Regions from separate parts of the Shewanella psychrotolerans genome, predicted to be linked through region 1. Evidence: riboswitches for the same ligand, from Rfam matches in the RefSeq annotation. Region 1 holds a riboswitch; the other holds the start of a gene.

What was found. Region 1 has a riboswitch for cobalamin ahead of K0I62_RS04610 (TonB-dependent receptor). Riboswitches for the same ligand answer to the same signal wherever they lie in the genome.
Region 2: another riboswitch for cobalamin. It lies ahead of K0I62_RS03510 (ABC transporter ATP-binding protein); the one in region 1 lies ahead of K0I62_RS04610 (TonB-dependent receptor).

The regions. Positions count from the first base shown of each region.
Region 1 covers NZ_CP080419.1:1,036,548-1,045,440, forward strand. Annotated here, with positions in the region: gene K0I62_RS04585 (acyl-CoA dehydrogenase) at 1-408, shown strand, start outside; gene K0I62_RS04590 (CLCA_X family protein) at 638-1,417, shown strand; gene K0I62_RS04595 (cation:dicarboxylate symporter family transporter) at 1,489-3,618, opposite strand; gene K0I62_RS04600 (hypothetical protein) at 3,975-4,592, shown strand; gene K0I62_RS04605 (DUF805 domain-containing protein) at 4,895-5,245, shown strand; cobalamin riboswitch at 5,440-5,656, shown strand; gene K0I62_RS04610 (TonB-dependent receptor) at 5,757-7,730, shown strand; gene K0I62_RS04615 (arylesterase) at 7,900-8,511, shown strand; gene K0I62_RS04620 (HDOD domain-containing protein) at 8,763-8,893, shown strand, end outside.
Region 2 covers NZ_CP080419.1:785,889-794,781, forward strand. Annotated here, with positions in the region: gene metH (methionine synthase) at 1-313, opposite strand, end outside; gene K0I62_RS03505 (histidine phosphatase family protein) at 703-1,305, shown strand; cobalamin riboswitch at 1,447-1,612, shown strand; gene K0I62_RS03510 (ABC transporter ATP-binding protein) at 1,743-2,633, shown strand; gene K0I62_RS03515 (FecCD family ABC transporter permease) at 2,630-3,703, shown strand; gene cobT (nicotinate-nucleotide--dimethylbenzimidazole phosphoribosyltransferase) at 3,757-4,785, shown strand; gene K0I62_RS03525 (adenosylcobinamide-GDP ribazoletransferase) at 4,860-5,627, shown strand; gene cobU (bifunctional adenosylcobinamide kinase/adenosylcobinamide-phosphate guanylyltransferase) at 5,624-6,148, shown strand; gene K0I62_RS03535 (cobyric acid synthase) at 6,167-7,735, shown strand; gene cobO (cob(I)yrinic acid a,c-diamide adenosyltransferase) at 7,849-8,481, shown strand.

The sequences.
Region 1 (8,893 bases):
ATCACGGTGACTTACTCGCCTAAGATGAAGAAGATCAATGACGATCTTGTGCGTGAGCTTGCTCATCAGGCGCAACTTAATACTGGCTTTAAGCAGCAGTTGACCCACCTTATTAAGCCCGTCGCCGGTGATGGTAACGATATCAATGAGCAAGCTTATCTGGCGAAGATTGCTTGCTTACCAATGCTTGCTAAGGTCAAAAAAGGCTTAAAGCAGCGCGCCTTTAAGTCTGGAGTTCGATTTGCTTTAACCTTGGATGCTGCCTTAGAGGCCAAGGTGATCTCAAGCGGCGAATATAAGCAGCTTCAAGATTACAATCTTAAACGTGAGCGTGCTATTCGTGTCGATGAGTTTGATTTCGATATGAATTTAGTTGATGAGCGAGTTGAGCTTAAGATTGCTAACTAAATAAAATCCTTAAACGCCTATTTAAGCCGTCTACATAGACGGCTTTTTGCTATTCAATAGAGGGTAACTACAGTTACTTTCTTATATTGATGGATATGGACATTGCGATAAATAGACCTCATTTTAAGGTATGATATTTGTCAGAATGAGGTCAGTTCATTAATCTGGTTGATGAGATAGTTTGATGAGATAGGTTGATAAGATAGGTAAATAGGATGGCGCATATTCAGTGTTAAAACGACAAAACTATCATCGGCTTGGCCCTGATTATCGTAGCGGTGAACAGGTTAGCTTTAATGATATTAAAGAGGTTTTTGGCCTTAACCATATTCGGCTTGGTAGCTGGGTAGAGACCGAAGAAAAGCACAAGGCTGCCAATCTTATTTTTGATGCGTTTGCTGATTTAGCATTTATATTGAAATTGCCGCCTAAAGCCATAGGGCTGAGACAGAGTTTAAATTTAGCTTTTGGCACAGGGGGGCAGGTCGGCGTACAGGCGCATTATATGCCTGCTCATCGTGAGTTGGCATTGGCTAAGAATGCCGGGGCTGGCGCACTAGCACACGAGTTTTGGCATGCATTCGATCACTATATCGCGACTAAAGCCTACCATATTTCTACTAGAGGTATCGCTTTTGCTAGCAGTTGCTGGCTTAGCGATATGAAGCCGATAGTGCATCCATTAAACCTGCGTCTGGAAGGGTTATTTAAAACCTGCCTGCTAAGTGAAGATGGTCAAGAAGGGCATGATTTTGTCGGTCGGGCCGTTGCACTCGATAAGCAATATGGCCGGAACTACTTCTCTAAACCGACGGAGTTAATGGCGCGGGCATTTGAAGCCTGTATTGAGATCCATCCCGATATTAGCAATCCCTATTTAGTGAATGAAACATTGGATTCCGAACTTGCTAAAGCGGGAGGCTATCCCGATGAACGCCATCGGCGTCAGATATTCCAGCAGCTGCTTAATTACTTCGAGCCATTAGGTGAGGCATTAGGGCGAGAGTAGTTCACCCTATGTGGTTAAAAATCAGAAAATTATTCAACCCCGCTTTGCGACTATTCTATCCATTGCTGCGATTATTCTACCCAATGTAAAACGTCTCTAATCACAGACCAGCGTGGTTTTTCTTCTACAGCGCCTTTGCCGAGCATCCAGTAGTTGTATAACTTTTGCTGGTGGCCATCGACTTTACGCAGTTTTTGCCAGTTATTGACATAATTCAGTAGTGATTGATTATCTTGAGCGACCGCGTAGGCAACTGGGTATTGCACCTGATTTTCTAGCAGTGCAATACCGTATCCAGGGAAGAAAAGCGTCCAGGCAGAGCCTGCTTCAGCACTGATAATGACCGCATCATACTTATCTGACTTCTGCCTGAAGAAGTGCTTATAGCCATCGATTTTGACGAAGTTTAAATTGGTATAGTACGCCTTGGCTTCATCGATAAGATCGCTGTGTTCAACATAAGCGATAGTGGTGTCTTGCATTGCTAGAATGGTTTCATTGCGCTTGAAACTGTTGACTTTATGGTCTTTGGTTGCAACAGCAAGGTTGAGTTTTAGCACCGGATCGACATAACTGAGCTTATCCATTTGGGCTATATCCATCGCCAGACCTGACATGGCAATATCGAAAAACCCCGCCTCAAGTGATTCTGCGAGTTTGTCTTTATCAAAGGGGATAAACTCCACTTTCACACCAAGATCTTCAGCCAGTTTGGTGGCCATTGCACTATCGAATCCCACCAGTTGCCCAGCGTTGTTGTAGTAACTAAAAGGCACGTTACTTGGGATATAACCCACTTTGACCACGCCGCGTTGACGGATCATGCTAACGCTTGCAATCGGCGAAGTAGGGGTTTTGCCGACGATAGGAAACTGCTTGTTAACTATGGTTGGAACTTTATCTGCTACCTGCATATTGGCAATAACGCCGCTGGTGACATCGGGGCTGTGAATGAAAAGTCCCATACCGAGTCGGCAAACGATTAGTGTTAGAGCGATACTGGCGATGATTCCTACACTCATTTTTATTAATTGTGGTGGGCGAACTCGTAAACGCTTTTCAAACAGTGCGACGGTAAGCAGTGTGAGTGCGAATAGATTCATTACTGCGGTGATTGAGTTAAATTTACCAGTAATAAAACCCGACATGACAAACAGCTGGAATAGATCTTGAGGCAGGTGAACCAGGTCTAGCATGAAGGGGATTGCCACATAGACACTGCCAAACAGCGATAACAGACCGCTTATCGATAGCGATGGCAGATCGCTAATATCGACTGGCGTCCCGTTAAACCATCCCGCAAACAGCACAAATAGGATCACCGTTAGCTTGCCGATATTAGGGAAGGTAAATGCGATAGGAACTAATATTTCGATTAGCGTTTCGGCGTCATCGCTTAGGCTGTCATGTTCGCGCATGATCTGTTTACACTCTTCGACAATCACAGGGATCACGATAAAAATATTACCGGTAGCAAATGCTGTCACTACGCTGGATTTAGAGATACGTAGCGCTTGGGCATAAGTGACTGGCGTTACCGAGGCGATGATCCAGGGTAGCACCCAAAACGTGAGTAGCAGACACAGGGCGAAGTAGCTGATGAGGTAAACCTGCATACTGGCAAATTCATCCCCCCCCATGGTACCGGCTGCAGAAGCTGACATTGCAAAAATGCCAATCGGCAATACCTTTACTAGCGTCTGAGTTATCTTAGAGAAAATCTCACTGCAAGTGTGCATAAAGCTGATGAGCTGTTGTTTGTTATCGCCCTCTATCCCTATAAGTGCGAGCCCCATAGCAATGCTAAATATCACCATTGCAGGAACATAACCCGCGGCCATTGATTCAAATGGATTTGACGGAATATAGAGCTTGAAGTAATCGATAGTAGCCGCGGGCTCAATAATGCTGGTACTAAAGAAGGAGGCGGTTTCAACAAAAGGGAAAGAGAGTGGCATTAGGGCGACAAAGACTAATCCCACCAACCAAAGCAGCAGCATAATCACTCCTGCTCGGCTAAATATTAGACTTGCGGTCGAGCGTTTTAGCTTACCTATACCACCAACCAGGGAGACCAAAATATAGGGCAATACTGTCATCTGCATTAGTAAGATAACGCTAGTGCCGATACTGGTTAACCAGCCAACGGATTCACCGAAAAAAATGCCTACGGCAAAACCAATAAACATTGCAACTATCATCTGAGTTGAGCTTTGCATTGTAAGCAGTTTTTTTAGCACTGGTATATTCCCATTGAGCGCGGTGATGTCTAAAAGTAGAGATAAATTGCTTTAAATAAAACAGAGGCTGAATTATAGAGTGGGCAAGGTATAAGTTTAAAGATGCTTTAGCTAGTTTTTAACAATTGAACGGTGGAATGTGAGGTAGCGCGTGGCTCAAGGGTGAGTATTTATTTTTTAAATAGGTAAATGCTGAGTCATGAAGGTGTAGTATTAACGACTGATTGTGAGTTGAAATAGGTGATTTCAACTCTAGGAGTGATAAACTGCAGTAAGTTTTGTTGTCATCACTAATCGCATCATAAGGATATGTAGAAATGGACTTTTCTCGAAATCATCGATTCATGACGCTTATTGGCTGTAGTTTTTTGTGTGCGGCAAATGTAACAAATGCCTCCGAACTCGCCACTACAGCCTCAAACGCACATCAACTGACTATCTTTAAGCAGCAACTAGGTCTGTATTTCCCAAGTCATTGGCGACTTGCTCATAGTGAACAAATTGGCACTATGTTTTCGGCTGAATTTGTACCACAGCAGGAATTTCTCACCAGTTGGTCGTCACTCTATTGTATTCAGGCTTTCAAAGGGTTAGCTAATGCCATAGAACCTGAGTTGTTTCTCGACACCTTTGCCAGCAACTATCAACAGATTTGTGAGGGCGAGGTTAAGTATCAAAAACTGGGGGCATCATCGATTGAGGGAAAGCAGAGCTATAGTGCAATGCTGACTTGCTCAAAAATGCCCCATACCCATAGAGGCGAAAGTAAACAAGATGTGGCCATGGGAGAAATCGGTCATTACACAGTGATAGCTGGCGCAGACGATCTGTTTTTGTTACATCGTTCAGCTCGAGGGGATGATTTACTTTCGGCTACTCATTTTTCGGTTACGCCGCCACTAAAAATGGTGGCTGATATAACCACTTTGCGTTAGTTCTATTTTTATTTCTGGTTCGGTTAGTTGGCCTGTTTTCAGCGATGGCTGTTGGTGATTAGACTAGATTGAGCTGTTTTACTTACCAATAATTTACTTATTGGTGTGATTTTTTATTGCGCTTTTCATCTGTTATCTAAAGTCAATAAAGCTTCACAAATCTCATTGTCATTAAAATTAAATTAAAGTTTTTAATTATTTAATATATTATTGACGTGCGGTGGGGTGGATGGAGCTATTGCATAACTCTTGGATCCTTATTGGGTATTTATTACATATTTTACGTAAACAAAAGGAATAATATGGAACATTTTATTGGTGCGTTTAAAAAGTTTGCTGATTTTACCGGTCGCGCACGTAGAACAGAGTTTTGGATGTATATTCTGTTTTACTTTATCTTTTATATCGCGTTGGCTGTGGTCGATGGAATATTAGGGACCTTTGCATTAACAGGTATATTCTCTTTAGTTATGTTGATCCCGAGTTTGTCTATTTCGGCGCGACGTTTACATGATACTGGTCGTTCAGGTTGGTGGCAGTTGCTCTGCCTTATCCCACTTATTGGCGCCATTGTGCTGATTATTTTTTATGCACAAGATAGTGTTGAAGACAACGAATATGGTGGCAATCCGAAAGCATTCGCTGCGGCTTAACCATACATCATTATTTTTAAGGAGGCTTAGGTCTCCTTTTTTATTGCCTTTGCTTGCTATTTAATAGCTTGATTCTTGGCAGAAGCAGTTAGACATTTATACGTGTAGACGTCTATAATGCCCCGTTCTTGAATAGTCGTTAGTGATTTTCTACGAAATATAATATTATTGATGACTAATTAAAGACAACCAAATTCTAGTTAATCTTTTGTGGTGCCCTGATACGTGTTATGCGTAATAGGGATAATCGGGAAGCCTGTGAAAATCTGGCACTGCCCCCGCAACGGTGAAAGGTGAAAGTTGGATGCGTTTACGTTAAGCGTTAAAAAAATCCAATCTTGTCGTATAAAAAGTGATTCACTTTTTGTACTTATCCTCAGTCCGGAGACCGGCCCTAAAGGTGATTTTGAGATTTCGGCGGGCAGATCTCGAAATGCGATAACTCTCACCAGCACTTGGTGTTATTTACCGTGACTTCTTGCCCCGTTTCCCTTTTAGGAGTTAAAGGAAAATGGGTACAAAACCTACAACAATTGCCGTATTACTCGGTGCAATGTTATCTGTTTCTGCACCACTTCAGGCGGCAGAAGCGACTAACCAAAATGCAACTCAGATTGACGAAACCATTACGGTCATCGGTCGAAGCGAATCAACCCCATTAAATATTGCTGCCAATGTTAATGTGATTGACGCGGCTGCTATCGAGATGGGTGGCGCGACCACCTTGACAGATGTATTGCGTGGTCAAAGCGGTATTCAAATCTCAGATTCAAATTCAGGTGCGGTGTTTGCGATGCGAGGTTTTAGTGCTAGCCAAGCAGCAAACAATACCTTGATCCTTATTGACGGTCGCCGTCTTAATAATATTGATATCGCTGCACCTACGATCAATGCTATTCCACTTAATCAGATTGAACGGGTTGAGATTTTATCGGGTAGCGCAGGGGTGCTTTATGGTGACCAAGCGGTAGGTGGCGTGATCAATATTATTACTAAAGCGCCAAATGGCGCTGGTGGCAGTGTTCAAGTGTCTGCTGGTAGTTTCGATACTTATGAAGGCCAAGCCGAAGGCTCAGTTGCTATTAATGACAGATGGCGATTATATGCGGCTGGCAGTTACAACCAAGGTGACAATTATCGCGACCATAATGCTAATGAAACTTCATCTGTTTTAGGTCGTCTCCAGTACCGTGATGATCTGCAAGAGTTTTTTGTTGAAACGAGTTACTACGATAACCATCGAGAACTTGCGGGTGATTTAACATTGGAGCAGATAGAGGATGACCCTCGTCAGTCAAATGCTACTCTTGTAGGCGCTCCCGATAGTTATATGCATGAGATGACAACAGCAGCCAGAACTGGATATCAACGTCAACTTAGCGAGCAATGGGCGCTACAGGCTGATTTAAATTATTCAGACACTCTGATAACGGGTCTTAATAGCTGGGGAACGGCCAGAAAAGATACTCGTTCACTATTAGAATTTATGCCTAAAATTATCGCGAATATAGCGACAGACAGTGGCATGTTGAATCTCGTTACAGGTGTCGATTTGAGTCGTGGAGAGTCTGATTTCAGCAGTGGACGCAGCAATGTCCAAGAGCAAGTGAGTGCTTACGTACAGGCTACTGTCCCGCTCACTCAAAGTGTCAGCTATGTGGTTGGTGGACGTTACGCCGAAGTAGCTGATGATCTTGTTGATCCCCAAGCGTATCCCGATGGCGTAGATTTAGATCAGGATGCTCACGCATTTGAACTTGGTCTTAACTATCGCCCAACAGCGAATCATCGTCTATATGTTCGAGCCGATGAAAATTTCCGCTTTGCAAAAGTTGATGAGCAAGCTTATACACCTGCAAGTGTCGTAGGGCTTAAGCCGCAAACGGGTCGTTCTTATGAAGCGGGTTGGGACTGGATTTTCAGTGGCAATAGTTTGCGTGTTAGTGCGTATCGCTTAGATTTGGAAGATGAAATTGTATTTGATTCCAGCGCTGAAACCCCAACCGGTGGAAGCTTTCCTGGTGCCAACGTAAACGCTGATGCATCGCGTCGCTATGGTGTGAGTTTGGATTGGGATTGGCAAGTGACCCAAGCAGTTCAGTTAGGTGTTGAATACAACTATATTGATGCCGAGTTTACTGACGGGATCAATGATGGCAAGTCGCTATCTTGGGTCGCTGAGCACAGTGGTCGTGCTTATGTTAGTTATGATATCTATGAACATTTGCAGCTATTTGCTGAAGGAGTCTATACAGGTGAGCGTTTCATTGAGGGCGATGACGGCAATGTTGACCCTAAACTCGATGACTATTTGCTAACTAATATAGCGCTTAACTATACCCGCAATGCGTGGCTAGCGAGTTTACGTGTTGATAACTTATTTGACGAACAATATGTCAGCGCTGGTTATTATAGCGCTTGGGGTAATGGTTATTATTCAGGCAGTGGACGCGCAGTGCGTTTAACGGCGAGCTATCGCTTCTAAAGGCGTTGATGTTGAGCTAACGGCTAAACCGATCCCAATACAAGGCCTAATGCCAGATCAATAGATAAAAAAGCCAGTCAGCTTTACTGACTGGCTTTTTTTATGCCTGTTGGTCATGATGGCATCAACACCATATCTCAATAGATATAGATCGAGGAGACTGTTAAAGATGAAGTTGAAATGGTTGCTGGTTGTGGCGGCGCTGGTTCTCATTGGCGTGTTCTGGCCAAATAGTCATCGAACATTAGCGCCACTTTCTCCTGATGCTAATATTTTGGCCTTTGGCGATAGCTTAACTCAAGGCGTCGGTGCGTCGAAGGGAAGCGATTATCCTAGCGTGTTAGCCAGATTAACAGGATTAAATGTGATTAACGCTGGGATTTCTGGTGAAACAACTTCTGAGGGGCTAAGACGGTTTGCAACTGTACTGGATGAAACCGCGCCCGAGTTGGTGTTGCTGCTTGAAGGCGGCAACGATTTTCTGCGCAATGTAGATGAACAGCAAGTAGAAGCTAATCTTGCTTTAATGATTGAACAGGCACAAAGTAGAGCGATTACTGTGGTATTAATCGCAGTTCCGCAAAAGAGTCTTTGGCTCGAACCTGCTAAACTCTATTCTCGTCTTAGCGATAAATATCAGCTGTTATTAATTGAGGATTTTTTAACAGATCTGCTAAAATTACCAGAGGTTAAATCCGATACGATTCACCTTAATGATGCAGGATATGAACGCCTTGCTGAACATATTGAGTTGCAACTTAGGCAAGCTGGCGCATTGTGAATTTTGGCCATCGTTTGGTGCATAGACTCTCCAGCGGTATAGCGTCATCGAATTGTAAAGTGACAGAAAGTTGTCATCTTACGGTGTTAAAGCACTAGATTTGATTAGTGCTAGCGTAACAATGTGGAAATATTTGGGTTAGACTTCTCTTTTAACCTAAATCGACTTGACCACGGCGGGCATTTTGTGGGTAAATTCTCGGATAACAAATGGCGACTTGCCAGAATAATAAATCAGGTTAATAACTTCTCATGACAGATCTTGAGCATCAAGTATTCACTCAAGTACGTGCAATTATCGCCAATGAAGAGCAGGTCATTGGTCGCCGTGGCATTCTGATCCCATTGAAAAAGGCTATCATTGCAGATGGTGATATTCGCAA
Region 2 (8,893 bases), 250 kb from region 1:
TCTCGTAGTCAGCCATGGCGATACGAGTGGCGTTAAAGGTATTCGTCTCGATGATATCGGCACCAGCGAGCAGGTATTGTTTATGGATATCTTTGATAATGGCTGGTTGAGTCAGTACGAGCAGATCGTTATTGCCTTTAACATCGCAGGGCCAATCTTTAAAGCGCTCGCCGCGAAAGGCTGCTTCCTCAAGCTTATGCTCTTGGATCATGGTGCCCATTGCGCCGTCGAGGATCAAGATCTGCGATTTGAGTTGCTCGATGATCTGCGGTGCTATCTGTCTTACATGATTAACAGGGGTATGGGTCGCCATAAAGTTTTACCTATTTTTACTAACTTCTAACTACGTCATTGCAGGGAAACCATCGTTATGAGGTTAATGCAGTGTCATTCAGGGTACGATAACGCTTGCTATGTTCACTCGGAAGTATAAACGTATAGACGTCTATACTTCTTGCCTATACTAATCGACTTATAGCGCTTAGGGCAAGTCAAAATAGTATAACCTTTGTGGACTCATAACCTAGCTATGTTATTCGTTATTTAGGCAGTGAAGAGACTGTAGCGATGCAATTGATTAAATGGATATGGCAATGGATTTTTGTAAATTACTAAAAGCTGAATCATCATTTATTGCAATGTATTATCGGTTAAGAGTATCCTCCTCAAGTATTACACTCAAGCTAGTCGATGCTGTTTTATATGACTCAAACAACGCTGTATTTGATGCGTCATGGCGAATGTGAAGGTGGAAATCTGCTGCGGGGCCATTGCGATATTCAGCTGACCGAAATCGGTTTTGCGCAGATGCAATTGGCTTATGCGAAGCTACCCGAAGCCGTTGACAGAGTAATGAGTTCGCCTTTAATCCGTTGTGCCGCCTTTGCTGAACATATCGCCAGCAAGCGGCGAATGAGCATCAGCTTTGATGAACGTTTAAAGGAGATCTACTTTGGCCGTTGGGATGGCCTTGAAATTCCCACTTTACATGAAGATCACGGCCAAGAGTTAACGGCTTATTGGCAGGATCCTTGGCGGTTCCCTTTACCTGAAGCTGAAGCCATGTCAGCCTTTGAGCAACGTCTCGATGGGTTGGTGGATGAGCTGGTCAGTCTTTATAGTGGCGAGAAGCTGCTACTTATTACCCATGGTGGTGTTATTCGTTATTTAATGGCTAAGGCGCTAGGGGTGATCAAGGCAGTAGGCTTTTATACGCAATTGAGCCTTGAGTATGCCAGTGTGGTGAAAATTACTCATTATAGAGATGAGGATGGCAAGGGTTTTTGGCGACTGCATTGGGGCTGAATCATAGAAGATAAGCGATAAGTGTCAGTGCTGGTTTGATGTCGCGATAGCTAGTGCTTGTCTCTTGCTTGAAATACCGCATAATAACCAACAATTTTTAGGTGTCTTTCAATAGCGAAATTTCAGTAGCGAAGATGCCGAGAGTAAGGTGTTGAGATTCGTCTCTAGTCATGAGTCGAGTAACTTAAACTTAATAGGGAATTGGGAAGGCGATCAGCCATAAGCCCAAACTGTGCCCGCAACTGTGAGTGTGTTAAATAAGGCGAGTACCTTAGGTTAACCACGAGTCAGGATACCTGCCTTACTTTATAGCCTTATGACTCAAGCGGGTGACTTGAGGGAGCTACTCATGACCATTACATTTGGGGCGGTTGCCCTGTCTTTATCTTTTGCCGCGCGATACCTGTGCATTAAGGCCGCACCTTGGGTAGGTGTTTGTGACTAAAGACGTTACCGCCTTATCCGCTAAAGGCATATGCTGGCACAGCGGCGAACGCCAAATTTTGTCTGATGTCAGTGTGCAGCTGTCTCAAGGTAAAATGCTTGGGATTATCGGTCCTAATGGTGCGGGTAAATCGACCCTATTGCGTTGCCTCTATCGCTATTTGACCCCTAGTCGAGGCGATATCTGCTTATTTGGTCATCCTGCGAGTGAGCTATCCGCTAAGGAATTTGCACGGCAAGTGGCTGTCGTTTTACAAGATACCCCCCATCATTTCGATATGACGACGGCGCAATTGGTGACCTTAGGGCTCACGCCCCATAAAGGCGCATTCTCCTTCACAAGTGAGCAAGATAAGGTGCAGGTACGTCATGCGCTTGCAACTGTCGGTCTGAATGAGCTGGCTAATCAATCCTATGAGCAACTTTCGGGCGGTGAGAAACAACGGGCATTGATCGCTCGTGCCATCGTCCAGAAACCTAAATTATTGATCCTTGATGAGCCAACAAATCACCTTGATATTCGTTACCAAATCCAGATCTTAGAACTACTGCGCTCGTTAGATATTACCGTGGTGATCTCTATTCACGATCTGAATTTAGCCAGTGCCTTATGTGATCAATTATTGCTGCTTAATCGAGGCAGAGCGGTGATCCAAGGCTCGCCCGCAGAGGTGCTGACCGAGCAGCAGATTGGCGAGGTTTTTGGCGTATGCTGTCAGGTATTGCCTCATCCACAACATGGCAATCCGCAGATTAATTATTTTTACGGTTATCGCCATCTAGGCGATCAAGGTGGCGCGGCCTGTGGCTCATCCATAGAAGCTAACCCTGCCAATAGCAGATATTTGGGACCGCGCGATCTGAAAGGGGACAAGGTTAAATGATCACCGAGGTAATACGAGGCTCCTTGGGCACAAATAAGCTAAAGCGAGTCATGTTGTTTGTGGTATTGATTGTCCTCTTTTCTCTGTTAACCCCCATTTTAGCGGCCAGTTTTGGCGCGGCCGATATAGGGGTAAAACAAGTTATTGATGCCATATTAGGGGGGATAAATGGTGAGTCTAGTGGCACTGTAACCTCACGGATTGTGATGGAACTACGATTGCCTCGTATTCTGCTGGCCTTTATCGCGGGCTTTGGTCTGGCGATCGCTGGCGCAGTATTGCAAACCGTTACCCGTAACCCGCTTGCCGATCCCTATTTATTTGGGATCTCTTCTGGGGCTTCGTTTGGTGCGGTATTGGTGATCACCCTACTTGGTAACTCAAATGCGATGTCGGGCACACTGCCTAGCTCATTGATAAATAGCATTAGCTTGCCCATTGGTGCGTTTATTGGTGCGGCGCTTTCTGTGTTGATGGTACTGGCACTGTGCGGCCGAGCCATGAGCACTCAGATCGAGCGCATGTTGCTTTCTGGAGTGGCGGTATCATTTATGTTTGGCGCACTGACCAGTCTGTTGCTCTATTTCTCCGGTCCTCAAGCGGCGGCTTCTGTGCTGTTTTGGAGTCTGGGGAGTTTTGCTAAGGCAAGCTGGGCAGGGCTTAGTTTGCCTTTTGTGGTGATAGGTTTAGCCACGGCAATCATCTTGCTCTCTAAACGCCAGATCTTAGCCATGAAGGCCGGTGATGAGACCGCGCATACTTTAGGTATTAATGTACAGGGGTTGCGCCTAGGTATGTTGCTGCTTTGCTCTTTAATTACCGCCGTGCTGGTGGCCAATTGCGGCGGTATCGGTTTTGTGGGTTTGATGATCCCCCATATGGTGCGGCTATTGTTGCCTGGAAGGTTTGCCTTGTTGACCACAGGCTTGGTTGGCGGCCTGTTTATGATCTGGATAGATGTGTTGGCCAGATGCCTGCTGAGTTATCAAGAATTGCCAATCGGCATTATCACTGCCGTTATTGGTAGCTTGTTCTTTTTATTTATTTTAGCCACCAAGCGACGTGGATAGGCTTCGTATCGGTTTCTCGTGCAGTAAGGTGAGGACGCAGTAAGATGAAAGAGATGTTTACTATAACGCCAGTGAGTCATGAGTTTGATCAAGCGATTCAAGCCCAAATAGACGGCAAAACTAAACCCCTGGGGGCATTGGGAGAGCTTGAGCCATTAGCGCTGCAGATAGCGCAAGTGTTGGGAAAAACGTCACCATCGATTAATAATCCTAAGTTGCTGGTGTTTGCTGGCGATCATGGGATTGCGGCTTCTGGTGTGTCAATTGCGCCGAGTGCAGTGACGACGCAGATGGTACAGAATTTTCTCAATGGCGGCGCAGCCATTAACGTTTTTTGTGCTCAGTCGGGTTTCGATATGGAGGTGATAGATTGCGGTATTGCGACTCCTATTGAAAGCGACGAACGCCTCATTAATCACAGGCTCGGAGCTGGAACAAATGCGTTTCATCGAGAGAGTGCGATGACCTTAGGGGCGGTAAAACAAGGTTTTGCTATGGCCTTCGAACGCGTCACTTTTCATCATAACAATGGTACTAATCTTATTGCGTTTGGCGAGATGGGTATAGGCAACACTTCTTCTGCGGCGGCCATTATGGCCGCTATCTTAAAGCTAGACGTGGCCGATTGTGTTGGACGCGGCACAGGTATTGATTCGGCAACCCTTGCCCGTAAACAGATGTTAATTGAGCAGGCGCTTTATCTGCATCGCGACCAATTATCTGATCCTTATCTTGTTTTGGCGGCCCTTGGTGGCTATGAAATTGTACAAATGACCGGGGCTATGTTGGCTGCGGCGGAGCATCAGATGTTGATACTCGTCGATGGCTTTATCGCCACGGCGGCCGCTTTGGTGGCGACAAGCATAGCGCCTGCCGCTCGAGATTATATGATTTTTGCCCATCAATCCGATGAACGTGGCCATCAGTTAATGCTCACCCATCTGCAGGCCAAGCCACTGCTTAAGTTATCCATGCGTCTCGGTGAAGGCTCTGGTGCGGCACTCGCCCTGCCTTTAGTGCGTGCTGCGGCGGCTTTTTACAACGAGATGGCTAGCTTACAAGATTTGTCGATTGAGATTTGAGGCTGGCAGGTTTGATAGCTTGAGGGGAATAGGGCTTGAAGGTTTAACGTGTGGACGCAAATGATGAGAGCAAGATGATGATAAAAGAGTTGCAGCTGTTTTTTATTGCGATGGGCTTTTTTACGCGCATCCCTATGCCTAAATGGGTTGAGGTAAACAGCGAGCGGCTTAATCAAGCGAGTCGTTACTTCGGCGCTGTCGGCATAGTGGTGGGTGGCATAAGTGCGCTGGTCTATGTGATCGCCAGCGAGTTATTCCCCAGTAGCATTGCCATTGTACTGGCTATGATCGCAAGTGTGTTGACCACGGGAGGCTTTCATGAAGATGGTTTAGCCGATACCGCCGATGGCTTTGGTGGTGGCTGGACGTTGCAAGATAAGCTCACCATCATGAAAGATTCTCGTGTGGGGACTTATGGCGTCTTGGCGCTGGTCTTTGCGCTGCTACTTAAGTTTGTACTGCTCAGTGAAATAGCGTTATATGCGCCACATTTAGTGGTGAGTGCGCTTATCGTATCTCACTGTTTGAGTCGCGTGCTGGCGGCATCGCTGATTTTTTCCGAACCCTATGTCCGTGAAGATGCCAGCAGTAAAAGCAAACCTTTAGCTCAATCACAAACCATAAATGAACTCGCTATTTTGTTGATAACAGGAGCGCTAGCCCTTTGGATTAGCAGGATCACTGCGGCGCTAGGGCTGTGCGCCTTGTTGCTGGTGCTGCGCTACTTGTTAATTTGGGGCTTTAGGCGGCAAATCGGTGGTTATACCGGTGATACTTTAGGGGCCGCGCAGCAGGTGAGTGAACTCTCGGTGTATCTGTTTATTTTGGCGCTAGCGTCATGATCCATTTTATTTTAGGCGGTGCGCGTAGCGGTAAATCTAGCTATGGCCTCGAGCTTGCTGCCAATTACGTCGCCAAGGGCGATGAGTGTCTGTTTGTGGCAACGGCCGAGGCGTTTGATGATGAGATGGCTTGCCGTATTGCGCGTCATAAAATAGAGCGAGCTGCGCTGGCGTGGAAAACTTTCGAGTGTCCACTAGACTTGAGCCAGTGTTTAACTAAGCAGGCTAAAGACGATCGAGTTATCTTGGTCGATTGTTTAACCCTGTGGTTGACTAATCACCTGCTTAATCCCAGTAGCGATTGGTCGCAAATTAAAGCCGATTTTTTACGTGTGCTATCGACGTTACCGGGAAAGATAATATTAATTTCCAATGAAGTGGGTACAGGCGTAGTGCCAGGTGATCCTTTAAGTCGCCGCTTTGTTGATGAGGCAGGGTGGTTGCATCAGGCCATCGCAAAGTTAGCCGATGAGGTCGTGTTGGTTACGGCGGGATTACCTATGATCTTGAAGGGGCAGTGAGGCGTAAATAGTTAATGAATGGGTTGGATAACAGTGTCCTCAAATAGCAATCAATCATCAATCTTAATGGTGCAGGGCACCACGTCAGATGCGGGCAAGAGTACCTTGGTGGCTGGTCTGTGCCGTTACTTTGCGCGGAAAGGTGTTAAGGTCGCACCCTTCAAGCCGCAAAATATGGCGCTAAACAGTGCCGTAACCGCTGATGGTGGCGAAATTGGCCGAGCGCAGGCGTTACAAGCGGTTGCCTGTGGCTTAGCAGCCCACACGGATTTTAATCCCATTTTGTTAAAGCCCTGTTCCGACACCAGCTCGCAGGTGATAGTGCAAGGTAAAGCGCTATCTCATATGGACGGCCAAGCCTATTTTGGCAAAGATGCGGCGGGTTATCGTACTAAGGCGATGGCTGCGGTGCTTGATTCACTCTCAAGATTAATAGCGCAATATGAGCTTGTTATGGTTGAGGGGGCGGGTAGCCCAGCCGAGATTAATTTGCGTGAAGGTGATATAGCTAACATGGGGTTTGCCGAAGAGGTCGATTGCCCGGTTATCTTGATTGCCGATATCGATAAAGGGGGCGTGTTTGCCCATATCGTTGGCACCTTAGCCTTGTTGTCCGACTCCGAGCGTGCGCGAGTGAAAGGAGTGGTGATTAACCGTTTTCGCGGTGACATTGGCCTGCTGCAATCGGGATTAGATTGGCTTGAAGCAGAGATCAATAAACCTGTGTTAGGCGTATTGCCCTACCTGAACGATCTGCACCTGGACGCCGAAGATGCCTTAATGGTCGCACCGCAAAAATCTGCTCAAGCGAAATTTAAGGTGTTGGTGTTGGTTTGGCCGCGCATTAGTAACCATACCGATTTTGATGCCCTGCGCTTACATCCAGATATTGAGTTTAATTATGTGACAGTGACTTCAACATTTGATGGCACAGCGCCCCAAGCGGATCTGATTATTTTGCCCGGCAGTAAGAGCGTTCGCCAAGATTTAACGACCATGTTGAATAACGGTTGGGACAAACTGATTAAAACCCATCTTAGGTATGGCGGCAAGGTGATTGGGATCTGCGGTGGTTACCAGATGCTCGGGCTTGCAATTGATGATCCTTTAGGTGTTGAGGGAGCTGTCGGTGAGAGTGATGGTCTCGGCCTTCTGCCAATAGTCACGGAGTTGACCCCAGATAAGCGTTTAGCCCAAGTGTCAGGTTGTTTAAATCTGCTCGGTGAACAAGCTAAGGTGAGTGGTTATGAGATCCATTGTGGCCGCTCTAAGCTTCTCTCTCAGCAAACGGCGCTAATGATGTTAAACAGTGATGATGGTCGTCAGTTCCATGATGGCTGCCTATCCTCTGATGGGCAGATCTTGGGCACCTATCTTCATGGTGTTTTCGATACGCCAGAGGCGTGCCGCTTACTACTAAGCTGGGCAGGAATGGGCTGGGCTGGCATGAGCGAGTCAGGAAAGATGGGCCCTGACGCTATAGATATTGATGCACTGAGGCAAGAGCAGTTAGACCGACTAGCAGATATGTTAGCCGAACATATGGATATGCAAAGAGTCTCAGCAATTATTTCAGCAAGCACATAGATCATTAGCCGAGCTAAATGATCTTCCAATAATAGAATCATAAAAGCACAACGTACTGAATACTTCGCTCTAAGTGAGGGAATAGGGCTCTAGGCGAATGAATAGGAATGAAAATGACAGATAAGATGGATGATAGTAGCAAGAGCACAGATGAGCTAAAGGCGCAGCGTCATAAGGCCCGTCAACAAAAAGTAAAAGCGGCAGTCGATGCTAAGATAGCGAAGGCGCAAATCGAAAAAGGGGTACTACTGGTACTTACTGGTAATGGCAAAGGCAAGTCTACAGGTGGCTTTGGCAGTATAACCCGAGCCGTCGGCCATGGTAAAAAGGCGGCGGTAGTGCAATTTATCAAGGGGAATTGGCCTTGTGGAGAGCGCAACGTATTAGAGAAGGTGGGAGTCGAGTTTCATGTTATGGGCACAGGGTTTACCTGGGAAACCCAAGACAGAGAGAAAGATACCTTAGCGGCGATGGGAGCGTGGGAAGCCGCTGAAGCTTTGCTTAAAGATGACACCATAGATATTATCTTGCTCGATGAACTGACCTACATGGTGAGTTATCACTACATTGAGTTAGATCGGGTTCTTGAGGCCCTTAAGAATCGGCCGCCAATGCAACACGTGATCATTACTGGAAGGGCGTGCCATCGCGCGATTTTAGAGTTAGCCGATACCGTGAGTGAAGTGCAACCGATTAAACACGCCTTTGAAGCCGGCGTTAAAGCGCAAATCGGATTTGATTATTAAGTTAGATAGAGTTTGGCTGCATGTTCATTTATTGAAAGTCTTGAAGGGAGACCCTTCGCTGTTACCTAACGCCAGTCCCGCGAGTGCTGTACATGGAAGTACCAATGTCGTGATCACAAGGAGATGAAGCAACGACGTATGTGCAAGCACTCTTTGGGCTCGGTGAGTGAAGCATAGCTTCGAGCTCACGAACGAGAGGCAGGGATTGCCGAACTGGCTTTTAAACAAGGATGTTGTTCGAGCACATCCATGTGGGCTCTGCGAAATCATCTGACTTACATGGAAGTCGTGAATGCCGAAACAATGTCGGGAACATTTTCGGCCATGATTTCGAAGGCCAAAACCGCGCTTACACCTATATCTAACGCCTCTTCGATTTAGTCGTATTTGGTGTGAATTCAGAATTAAAAGT